DNA from 3 places in the Halopseudomonas sp. T1L2 genome. Region 1 is predicted to be linked to each of the others. Evidence: predicted binding sites of a transcription regulator. Region 1 holds the regulator's gene; each other region holds the start of a gene.

Region 1 (4,130 bases):
GCCCAGCGACAGCAGCCAGCCGATTCGCATTCAGGCCAACAGCGCGACGCTGGACGACAAGCGCAATACCGCCGTATACACCGGCGATGTGGTCATTACCCAGGGCACCCTGCGCCTCACCGGTGCCCGCGTTACCCTGACCACCAATGCCAATGGTGAGCTCAATACCATGATCACCCAGGGCGGACCGGCCACCTATCAGCAAACGCCGGAAGCCAACAAACCGCCGGTGAAGGCGCGCGCCGAGACCATCGAGTACCACGCCGACCGCGAGACCATCGTGCTGATCAGGAATGCGTTTCTTGAACAGTCCGGCAATACCTTCCAGGGTGAGCATGTCAGCTACGACATTCAGCGTCAGGTCGTCGATGCCGGCAACAGCAGCAGCGGCGCCAACGGCGGCGGGGGCTCAGGGCGTATCGAAATCGTGATTCAGCCGCGCAGCCGCAATACCGAAGCGCCAAGCGAAGAGCCGGCAACGCCATGACCACATTACAGGCGCGCCATCTGGCCAAGGCCTACAAATCGCGCAAGGTCGTCCGTGATGTGTCCGTATCCATCGATAGCGGCCAGGTCGTCGGCCTGCTCGGCCCGAACGGCGCAGGCAAAACTACCTGTTTCTACATGATCGTTGGCCTGGTCAAGGCGGATGAAGGCCAGGTCACCGTCAACGGCAAGGACGTGACCCGCCTGCCGATGCACGGCCGGGCCCGCGAAGGCATCGGCTACCTGCCGCAGGAAGCCTCGATCTTTCGCAAGCTGACCGTCGCCGAAAATATCATGGCGATTCTGGAAACCCGCAAGGACCTGAACCGTCAGGCGCGCGAGGGGAAACTCGAATCGCTGCTGCGTGAATTCCATATCCACCACCTCAGCGACAGTCTTGGCATGAGCCTGTCCGGTGGTGAGCGCCGGCGCGCCGAGATTGCGCGCGCACTGGCAACCGACCCCAGCTTCATTCTGCTGGACGAGCCCTTTGCCGGGGTAGACCCGATTTCGGTCAACGACATCAAGCAGATCATCCAGCACCTCAAGGACAAGGGCATCGGCGTACTGATCACCGACCACAACGTTCGCGAGACGCTGGACATTTGCGACAAGGCCTATATCGTCAACGACGGCCACATCATCGCTGACGGCGACGCCGAGACCGTGCTGGCGGACCAGACAGTGAAAGATGTGTACCTGGGCCACGCCTTCCGGCTATAAAAGCACCCGCAACTCAGGCATGCTAGCGGGGAACGAGTCCGGACTTCGCCCGGCACATGGTTTGATCAAGCGCACAAGGTATTTCGCGACACAATGAAACCCTCGCTCGTCCTCAAGATGGGGCAGCAGCTGACGATGACACCGCAGCTGCAGCAAGCCATCAGACTGCTTCAGCTATCCAGCCTTGACCTCCAGCAGGAGGTGCAGGAGGCACTGGAAGCCAACCCGATGCTGGAAATGGCAGACGACGGCGATGACGACTACGGCAGCAGCGCCCAGGAAAGCGGCGACGATGACGCCCCCGCGGTAACCCTGCCCGAGCCGGTCTCCCTCGACTCCATCGAGCAGCACGGACAAAACGACCAGGAAGGCAACTGGAATGAACAGATTCCCAGTGAACTGCCGGTCGATACCCAATGGGAAGACGTCTACCAGACCTCTGCCAGTTCGCTGCCCAGCCAGGATGACGAGGACTGGGATTACACCTCGCGTACCGGCACCGGCGAGACCCTGCAGAGTCATCTGGAATGGCAGCTGAACCTGCTGCCGATGTCGGAAACCGATTATCAGATCGCCACAGCGCTGATCGACGGCATCAATGCCGACGGCTACCTTGAAGAGTCGCTGGATGACATTCTGGCCTCCCTGCCCGCAGAGCTCGAAGTCGAACTCGATGAAGTCGAAATGGTGCTGCATCGCATCCAGCAATTCGAGCCGGTAGGCGTTGGCGCGCGGGATCTGCGCGAATGCCTGCTGCTGCAGATTCGTCAGCTGCCCGAGAACACCCCGATGCTGGAACAGGCGACCCGCGTCGTGCGCGATCACCTGGAACTGCTCGGCAGCCGCGATTTCAGCCAGTTGATGCGCCGCAGCAAGCTCAAGGAAGACCAGCTGCGTGACGTGGTTGCGCTGATTCAGACGCTCAACCCCCGCCCGGGCTCGGAAATCGCCTCGGGCGAGCCGGAGTATGTGATACCGGATGTGATTGTGCGCCGCGACGCCAATCGCTGGCTGGTTGAACTGAACCAGGAAGCGGTACCCAAGGTTCGCGTCAACGGCCACTATGCCTCGATGGTGCGACGGGCCGACTCCAGTGACGACAACACCTACCTGCGCAACAACCTGCAGGAGGCGCGCTGGTTCATCAAGAGCCTGCAGAGTCGCAACGAGACCCTGATGAAGGTCGCCACCCAGATCGTCGAACACCAGCGTGGCTTTCTTGAGCACGGCGAAGAGGCGATGAAGCCACTGGTGCTGCATGACATCGCCGAAGCCGTCGGCATGCACGAGTCGACTATTTCGCGGGTTACGACCCAGAAATACATGCACACGCCGCGCGGCATCTTCGAGCTGAAGTACTTTTTCTCCAGCCACGTCGGCACCAGCGAAGGCGGGGAATTTTCCTCCACCGCTATCCGCGCGCTGATCAAAAAGCTGGTCGCAGCAGAAAACCCAAAGAAACCATTGAGCGACAGCAAGATCGCTGGTTTACTTGAAGAACAGGGCATTGAAGTAGCCCGACGGACCATCGCGAAATACCGCGAGTCGCTCAACATCGCGCCTTCGAGCGAACGCAAGAGACTGGTCTAGTACCTGCGAAAACAGGCTCGAATGAGCCGTTCAACGCAGCAGATCCAGTTCAGGGATCACGCAAGTGGCAATACCGGGTGACAGGTCGTCACCCAGCAACAACAAGCCAATCAGGAGATGCCGTATGCAACTGAACATTAGCGGTCACCAACTCGATATCACCGACGCACTGCGCGACTACGTCACCGAAAAAATGTCCCGCCTGGAGCGGCATTTCGACAAGATCACCAACGTCCAGGTCACCCTGGAAGTAGAGAAACTCCGGCAGAAGGCTGAAGCCACCCTGCACATTGCCGGTGGTGAAGTGGTTGCCCTGGCAGAACACTCCGATATGTACGCCGCCATTGACCTGCTGACCGACAAGCTGGATCGCCAATTGATCAAGCACAAGGAAAAGCACATCGACCGTCAGCAAGGCGCGAACGACCGATAACCGGACCTTCACTGCATCACCATGCAAATAGACCACATCCTGACCCCTGAACGTACCTTCGCCGGCGTTCAGGGCGGATCCAAAAAACGTGTGCTGGAGCTGATCGGTAAGCTGGTCGCCCAGCACACCAACCTGGATCCTGACGCCATCTACGAAAACCTGATCGCTCGTGAACGCCTGGGGTCAACCGGTTTTGGTAATGGCATTGCCATCCCTCACTGTCGTCTGGAAGACTGCCACCAGGCCATAGGCGCCCTGTTGCAGCTGGACGGCAAAATCGATTTCGACGCTCTCGATGGCCAACCTGTCGACCTGATCTTCGTGCTGCTGGTCCCGCAGGAAGCCACCGAGCAACACCTGCAGATTCTCAAAATGCTGGCTGGCAAGCTCGACAACGCCGAGCTGCGTGATGCACTGCGCGCAGCACCGGACGCGGATGCGCTTTATCGCGTCATGGTTGGCGACGGCGACGGAGGCTGACATGCGTTTGATTGTCGTCAGCGGCCGTTCCGGTTCGGGTAAAAGCACCGCGCTGCATCTGCTTGAAGACAACGGCTTCTACTGCATCGACAATCTCCCCGCAGGCCTGCTGCCCGAACTGGCCCGCCAGGCAAGACAGAATGATTTCAGCCTGCCGGAAGTCGCCATCAGCATCGACGCCCGCAACCTGCCCAACGACCTGGCACGCTTCCCCGAGCTGCTGCAGGACGTACGCAATGCAGGAGTCCAGTGTGACGTGCTGTTCCTGGCCTCGCGTAACGACGTACTGATCAAGCGCTTTTCGGAAACCCGCCGCAAACACCCGCTGACCGACGGCAACCTGTCACTTGGCGAGGCCCTGGACCGTGAAGCACTGCTGCTGCAACCGATCATCGACCTGGCCACGCTCAAGGTCGAC
Region 2 (4,130 bases), 470 kb from region 1:
GCCGGCATACTGAAAAAAAGAGGGAAGCATTATACAGATATGGGGGTTACAGTGTGTGTTTTTTGTGCAAGCGGGCGCGCGAGCTTCAAGCAGCAAGCCACAAGCAGCAAGCAAAACCGGCTCGCTCTTGACCTCTGAGAGCTTCTTGCAGCGTTGAAGCCAATGAAGAGCCTGACAACCCTTGCCGGCCCTTCTTCCCGGCACGCCCTGTTTTGCTTGTGGCTTGCGGCTTGTGGCTTGCGGCTCAAGCGGTAGCGCGAGCGCTAGCGCTTCGGCCTGAGCACCCGCACATTCCCATATCCCTCATCCAGCAGATACTGGGCATGCAACTGACTCATCACCCCTTTCTCGCAATAGAGCAGATAGGCGCGCGAAGGGTCGAGCTCGGCAAAACGGCTGTTGAGGGTGTAGAACGGAATCGACAGCACCTCGATGCCATCCAGCTGCACTGGGCGCAGTTCCTGTTCGTCGGGGTGACGGATATCGATCACGATCTGCCCGGTCAGCGCCTGCTCGACAATCTCGACCGGAGAACCACCCTCGAGCATCTCGCCCAGCTCGCTGCATTCGCTGTAAACCGCGCTTTCAATGGCCTGCGACAACACCTCGAAGTTGAACGATGCTTCGGCCGCTTCAACCCGCGCCACTGTGGTACGAATGGCCGGACTCACCGAGATAACACCGCAGTACTCAGGCATGCTGCTGGAAAACTCGAGCGTGCCGATGCGGCGGGCAACATCAATAATATCCAGCTTGCTGGTGGTAATCAGCGGACGAATGACCAGCCGCTCGGCCGCCTTGTCGATAACGCTCAGATTCGGCAGCGTCTGGCTGGCAACCTGGGCAATGGCCTCACCGGTGACCAGCGCATCGATACCCAGACGGTAGGCCACACGGTCCGCCGCCCGCAGCATCATGCGCTTGAGCACTACACCCATTTGGCTGTTTTCAACGTTCTGCAGAATCTCGGCGACTACGCCCTCGAACGGAACACTGACAAAGCGCAGGCGATGACTGCTGGCGTAGCGCTCCCAGAGGTAATGGGCAACCTGGCGCACGCCCAGCTCATGGGCACTACCGCCCAGGTTGAAGAACACGAAATGCGGCAGCAGACCGCGCTGGAGCATCTGATAGCTCGCCACAGTGGAGTCGAACCCCCCGGAAAGCAGGCTGAGCACCGGCTCCATGGTGCCCAGCGGGAAGCCGCCCATGCCCTCATGACGCGCCTGGATCAGATATATTTTCTGATCCCGAATCTCCACATGCACTTCTACTTCAGGATCTTTCAGCGACACACCTGCCGCGCCACAGCGGCTGTTAAGCGCGCTGCCAACCTTGATCGCCACGTCCTGCGAGGAGAACGGATGAGTGCCCACCCGCTTGCAGCGCACCGCGAAGGTCTTGCCGCGCAGCTGCTCGCCCACGCTGGACACGCACAGCTCAATCAACTCATCGATGCTGCCAAGCGGATACTCGTGCACCTCGAAGCAGTGCGAAATACCCGGCGTGTTGCGCAGACGCTCAATGCAGCGCTGCTGCAGCGCCGCATCAGGCCCCAGATTGACTTCAAGACTGTCCCAGTTCCCGTTGACCCGGGCCTGGGGGTCGACCGCCGACAACACCTTTTTCAGGTTGCCCTTCAATTGTGCGACAAAGCGTTTACGAACCTGGCGGCTCTTGATGGTGATTTCCGGGAAAAATTTGATGATCAGTTTCATGGGGCTGGCGTATCGTGCGCAAAGCGCTGCATTATACGCGCAGCAGGCGCTCGGCGCTCGGCTAACTGCCGCGTGCAACGTGCACCAAGTTGGGTCGCTAGCCACACCAACTGCACCAACAAGGTGCTCCAGAATGGTGCGAACCATCGGTTTATGGAGCAGAAGATGTCAAGAATGGGGCTTTCAGCCAATGCTCCGAAATGGCACACCTTTTGCTCACTTGTAATGCAACCGAACGGCGGCCTGTCCGCTAGACGTTATATGAGGCGCCAGACCCGCTGTCTGGCAAAAGATTCCTGTTGGAGGAAACCATGTCGAAAGCGATGCAACTGATCAACGAGCATGACGTGAAGTGGGTAGACCTGCGCTTCACCGATACCAAGGGCAAGCAGCAGCACGTCACCATGCCGGCACGTGATGTCAATGATGACTTCTTCGAAGACGGCAAGATGTTCGACGGCTCCTCGATTGCCGGCTGGAAAGGCATCGAAGCCTCCGACATGATCCTCATGCCCGATGACAGCACTGCCGTTCTGGACCCGTTCACCGAAGAGCCGACGCTGATCATCGTCTGCGACATCATCGAGCCCTCCACCATGCAGGGCTACGAGCGCGACCCGCGCGGTATCGCCAAGCGCGCCGAGGAATACCTGAAGTCCACCGGTATCGGTGACACCGTATTCGTTGGTCCGGAGCCGGAATTCTTCGTATTCGACGAAGTCAAATTCAAGTCCGACATCTCCGGCTCCATGTTCAAGATCTTCTCTGAGCAAGCTTCCTGGAACACCGATGCCGATTTCGAGACTGGCAACAAAGGTCATCGTCCTGGCGTCAAGGGCGGCTACTTCCCGGTTCCGCCGGTCGACCACGACCACGAAATCCGTACCGCCATGTGCAACGCACTGGAAGAAATGGGCCTGACCGTTGAAGTTCACCACCACGAAGTGGCAACTGCCGGCCAGAACGAAATCGGCGTGCTGTTCAACACCCTGGTGAAGAAGGCCGACGAAGTACAAACCCTGAAGTACTGCGTGCACAACGTTGCCGACGCGTTCGGCAAGACCGCTACCTTCATGCCGAAGCCGCTGTACGGCGACAACGGTTCCGGTATGCACGTTCACATGTCCATTTCCAAAGACGGCACCAACACCTTCGCTGGCGAAGGCTACTCCGGCCTGTCTGACACCGCCCTGTACTTCATCGGCGGCATCATCAAGCACGGCAAGGCGCTGAACGCGTTCACCAACCCGGCCACCAACTCCTACAAGCGTCTGGTTCCCGGCTTCGAAGCGCCGGTCATGCTGGCCTACTCCGCCCGCAACCGCTCTGCCTCGATCCGTATTCCGTACGTTTCCAGCCCGAAAGCACGCCGCATCGAAGCGCGCTTCCCGGACCCGGCAGCCAACCCCTACCTGTGCTTTGCTGCACTGCTGATGGCCGGCCTGGATGGTATCCAGAACAAGATCCACCCTGGCGATGCAGCCGACAAGAACCTGTACGATCTGCCGCCGGAAGAGTCCGCACAGATCCCGCAGGTTTGCGGCAGCCTGAAGGAAGCACTGGAATCGCTGGATGCAGACCGCGAATTCCTGACCAAGGGCGACGTGTTCACCAACGAGTTCATCGACGCCTACATCGACCTGAAGAGCGCCGAAGAAATCAAGGTTCGCACCTTCGTTCACCCGCTGGAATACGACCTGTACTACAGCGTCTGATCCAGAGACAGGCAACTGTCACCCAAAAGGGGCGCCCAGTCGGGCGCCCCTTTTTTACGTCTGTCGCAGATGCAGACGAAGGCAGTTGCCAGCTCTTCCCGACGGTGCCAGCATGAATGGATACCTCAAGGAGAGTACGACAATGCCGCGCAAGCTTATCTTTGCCCTGTGCAGTGCGCTGATCTTCAGCCAGAGCGCCACCGCCGAGATCTATACCTGGACTGATGCCGAGGGCAATACCGTCTACTCGGACCAACCCTCACCCAATGCCAGACGCATTGAGGTCAGCACCCCAAACGCAATGGAGCCGCCACGCCCCTCACCATCCTACAATCAGCCCGACGAGAGCAGCAGCAGCTCGGCTGCCGCCCAGGGCCGTTACCGGCGACTGGAGATCACCAGCCCTGCCAACGACAGTGCCGTGCGCGCCAATGACGGCAACCTGATTCTCAGCATTGCCATTGATCCTCCCTTGCGCACCGGTGCGCTGCTGCGCGCCCGGGTCGACGGCACCCTGTCAGCACAGGCGCTGCCGGGTTCGGGTCAGACCGAAGCCAGCCTGACCCTGCCGAACCTCGACCGGGGATCGCACCAGATTGAAGCCGTCATCACCAATACCAGCGGCGAGGAACTGAGCGCCAGCAGCCCCATTACCGTGCATGTGCAACGCACCTCGCTCAACCAGCCGGGGAGGATC
Region 3 (4,130 bases), 1.6 Mb from region 1:
AAACGCCTGAATGATGGGGACACCAGACTCCATCATGGTTGCCAGCTGGCGGGTGAAAAACGCAATATCCAGCGGCTTGATCGGTTTTGGCCGCTTGCCGAACAAGGTTGATTCGCGCTTGATTTTGGTGACCAGAATGCCCTGCTTGCGCAGCTGGGTTTTAACCAGTGCAGCGTTCTCGCCCTGAAGCACGCCGTCGATTCGGGTGCCCTTGCGATCCTTGCCCTCCCACTTGAAGGGGTAGAGTTTTTCTTCCTTGGCCTTCCTGGCGGCGGGTTTCTTTCTCAGTGCGGCTTGTTGCGCCATGACTTAATCCTTGGTCACTCGGTTGACTTCCGCCAGGCTGGTCACACCCTCTTCCGCCTTCATCAGCGCGGACTGGCGCAAGTTTCGGAAACCCTCACTCTGGGCTACGTCGGAAATCTGAATGGAGTTGCCGTCTTCCATGATGATGCGCTGCATCGCCGGAGTGATCTTGACGACCTCATAGATACCAACACGACCTTTATAACCGTCTTTACAGTTTTCGCAACCCACAGGGCCGTAAATTGTTATGCCTGCATCAATTTTTTCCGGTGTGAAACCTTCTTCCAGCAGCACCTCGCGGGGCACATCCATGGGCACTTTGCAGGACTTGCACAGCCTTCTTGCCAGACGCTGGGCGATGATCAGGTTGACCGAGGTTGCAATGTTGAATGAGGGCACGCCCATGTTGCGCAGACGGGTCAGTGTTTCAGCTGCGCTGTTGGTGTGCAGGGTCGACATCACCATGTGGCCGGTCTGTGCCGCCTTGATCGCGATTTCGGCGGTTTCCAGGTCGCGGATCTCGCCCACCATGATGATGTCCGGATCCTGACGGAGGAAGGCGCGCAGCGCCTGGGCAAAATCCAGACCCTGCTTGGGGTTCACGTTGACCTGGTTGATGCCTTCCAGGTTGATTTCGACCGGGTCCTCGGCGGTGGAGATGTTGCGCTCCATGGTATTGAGGATGTTCAGGCCGGTATACAGCGATACGGTTTTGCCCGAGCCGGTCGGGCCGGTAACCAGAATCATTCCCTGCGGCCTGGCAAGGGCCGCCATATACATCTGCTTCTGGTCGTCTTCATAACCCAGCGCGTCGATACCCATCTTGGCGCTTTCGGAGTCGAGAATACGCAGCACCACCTTCTCGCCCCACAGCGTCGGCAGGGTATTGACGCGGAAGTCGATGGCCTTGCTTTTGGAAATCTTCAGCTTGATGCGGCCATCTTGCGGCTTGCGGCGCTCAGCCAGGTCCATGGATGACATCACCTTCAGGCGCGCAGCGATACGCACGCCCAGCTGCACGGGAGGCTTGGCAACCTCGTGCAGCACGCCGTCGGTGCGGAAACGCACACGGTACATCTTTTCATAGGGTTCAAAGTGCAGGTCAGATGAACCCATGCGCACGGCGTCAAGCAGCATCTTGTTGACGAAGCGAACTATGGGCGCGTCGTCGGCGTCAGTGCTTCCGTCCGCGCGGTCTTCATCCTTGACCGATTGAACGTCAAGCTCGTCCAGATCTGCATCGCCAATGTCGCCCAAGCCACCGGTCGGGCTGTCGAGGTATTTTTCGATAGCGCTCAGCAGCTTGTCGTCTTCGACGATCACCGCGTCGGTCATCAGGCCGGTGTGGAACTGAACATCACTGAGGGCCTGCTGATTTGTTGGATCAGAAATGGCCAGATACAGGCGTGAGCCGCGCTTGAACAGCGGCATCACATTGTGCTGGCGCACCAGCTTCTCACTGACCAGCTCCTTGGGTTGAGCTTCCTTGTCCAGAGCGCTGAGGTCGAAGTAGGGGTAGCCGAATTCTTCAGCGCAGGTCATTGCCAGCGAGCGGGCATCTGCCAGCTTCTTCTGCACCAGATGGGTGATCAGCGGAATTTTATCCTGACTAGCCTGCTGGCAGGCTTTCGCAGCCACGTCGGCCTGAATAAGGCCTTCCTGCACAATACGCCGTGCGAGCCCTGAAAGAGCGGGGGTTTCCATGTGGCAATAGTCCTGAATTTCAAAAGCATTAATGCTGCAGACTATAGTACAGACGCCGCCGGGATTGAACTGTCCGGGTGGGCCTCCTGTGCGCGGGTTATCAGTGGGTAGCATGCGCCGGCGGCGCCGGTATGACAAAAATTGTCACATTCTGTCGTGTGCTGTCTTGTCGGAGACGTCCAGAAGATTGGTATGTTGCGGTGCACGGGCCGCAATACGGCGCTTTTCATGTTGGTCCGGTTCTTGCTTTGATCTTGGTAGCCGCATGGCTATTTCACTTAAAGGAGTAAACACATGAAAGCACAAAAGGGTTTCACCCTTATCGAACTGATGATCGTAGTTGCAATCATCGGTATTCTTGCTGCCATCGCTCTTCCGGCTTACCAAGACTACACCAAGCGCGCCAAAGTGTCTGAGTTGATCCTTGCTGCGTCTTCGTGCCGCACCACAATCACTGAAGTTGTTCAGAGTGCAACTGGTTCGCTGCCCGATGCGGGGGATTGGGGTTGCGAGTCTACGTCGGCCAGTTCGCAGTTTGTTGCAAGTATTGGGACGGACGCCAATGGTGTGATCACTGTCACTGCGCAAAACATTGGTAGTGACGTTGATACGAAGACCATTACTCTGACTCCCTATGTTGGTGATACCGGCACTACTGCACCTGCTGCTGGCGATCAAATTGGCCGCTGGGTGTGTGGCGGTACTATTCCGAATAACTTCCGTCCAGGCTCTTGCCGCGGTTGATTTTTTGCAGTAATGATCGAGGCTTAACCGCCGCGCTCTGAGGCAGGCCGTGACCGGCCTGCCTTTTTTGTTGGAATAATTATTGTGAAAAACTCGCTGTTCGCTGTGCCGAAAGCTACCTTTATTGCGCTTGTTTTTTTGGCTGCTGCCTTGGCTTGGTTGTTGCCAAATCATTATTTCCCGTGGGTAACCGCATACCAGGACTTTCTGATGTTCCTGGCGGCTATAGGTTTTTACATCTTGGTGCTTTTCTTTAGTCGGGGTGGATTATATTTTCCGGCTTTAAGTGTTCTCTTCCTGGCTGTGGCTATCATTCCGCTATTGCAGTGGTATGCGGATGTTGTTTTCTTTTTTGGTGATGCTCTTATCGCGGCTATCTATCTTGCGGCATTTGGATTGTGCGTTTCTGCTGGATATGGTTTTTGTCGTGCTCGCGGTGATTCCTATCAATTGGTATCTGTGTTTTTCTTTGTCGTTTCCCTATCGGCAGGGATCTCTGTCTGGATCGCTCTTAGGCAATGGTTGCAGCTACCAGGGAGTATTTGGGTGGCTGATCTAATACCGGGGGGGCGGCCTTTCGCCAACTTTTCTCAACCGAATAACTTCGCCAGCTTTTTGGTTGCCGCTCTGCTTGGTATTGCCTACTTCTTTGAGCGCGGCCGCATTGGGCGGCTATCTGCTGGTTTGGTGACGGTGTTTCTACTTGTCGGTTTAGCCTTGGCTCAATCACGCACAACTCTGGCTGTTATATGTGTGTTGATACCTGCATGGTTTTGGCTTTCGCGAAGAGTGTATTTGCGACTGCGTGCGATTTGGGTTGTAGGCTTTTCCGCTTTGTACCTTATTCTTTTGGGTGTGCTTCCTTTTCTCTCTTCATGGCTTCTGTTGCCTGAAGCTTCGGGCTTGGAACGGCTGAGTGGTGGTGCACATCGACTTGATATCTGGTGGCAGCTCTTATTGGCTGTTAGGGATGCCCCGCTTTGGGGGTATGGTTGGAACCAGGTTAGTGTTGCGCAGGTTTACGCTTCACAGCTCCATTATGCACCTTTTCTTGTTGAACATAGCCACAACATTGTGCTTGATGTATTGCTTTGGAATGGGGCGATATTAGGTGGGCTGCTTGTCGTTTTTTTTGCTTTATGGTTTTTTCGTATTTTTTTGTTAATTAAGAGTGTTGAAGGCTTCTTTGTGTTTCTGGTTGTCTGTGCCTTTGTTATTCATGGTTGCTTTGAGTATCCGCTGGAATATGCTTATTTTTTGCTGCCTCTAGGCGTGATTGCTGGGGTTGCGATATATGATGTTGGTGATATTTTTGTTTTGCCTGTTAATAGGTTTTTTGGTTATTTTGTTCTGGCTTTTTCTGCGCTTGGTTTTGT

The links. The regulator sigma-54, encoded in region 1, starts transcription at its own class of promoters, with help from an activator protein. The targets are predictions, from matches to a motif close to ANTGGCATNNANNTTGCTNT.
Region 2: a site for sigma-54 is predicted at 1,918-1,937, ahead of glnA (glutamate--ammonia ligase). Genes of this name have one in related genera too.
Region 3: a site for sigma-54 is predicted at 2,241-2,260, ahead of ACZ5WQ_RS18005 (pilin). Genes of this name have one in related genera too.

Annotation. Positions count from the first base shown of each region.
Region 1 is NZ_AP040865.1:2,210,107-2,214,236, forward strand. Features, by position in the region: gene lptA (lipopolysaccharide transport periplasmic protein LptA) at 1-487, shown strand, start outside; gene lptB (LPS export ABC transporter ATP-binding protein) at 484-1,209, shown strand; gene ACZ5WQ_RS10380 (RNA polymerase factor sigma-54) at 1,303-2,799, shown strand; gene hpf (ribosome hibernation-promoting factor, HPF/YfiA family) at 2,924-3,232, shown strand; gene ptsN (PTS IIA-like nitrogen regulatory protein PtsN) at 3,254-3,712, shown strand; gene rapZ (RNase adapter RapZ) at 3,714-4,130, shown strand, end outside.
Region 2 is NZ_AP040865.1:2,678,228-2,682,357, forward strand. Features, by position in the region: gene thiI (tRNA uracil 4-sulfurtransferase ThiI) at 264-1,718, opposite strand; gene glnA (glutamate--ammonia ligase) at 2,030-3,433, shown strand; gene ACZ5WQ_RS12740 (DUF4124 domain-containing protein) at 3,576-4,130, shown strand, end outside.
Region 3 is NZ_AP040865.1:3,823,699-3,827,828, forward strand. Features, by position in the region: gene ACZ5WQ_RS17995 (type II secretion system F family protein) at 1-306, opposite strand, end outside; gene pilB (type IV-A pilus assembly ATPase PilB) at 310-2,010, opposite strand; gene ACZ5WQ_RS18005 (pilin) at 2,305-2,754, shown strand; gene ACZ5WQ_RS18010 (PglL family O-oligosaccharyltransferase) at 2,839-4,130, shown strand, end outside.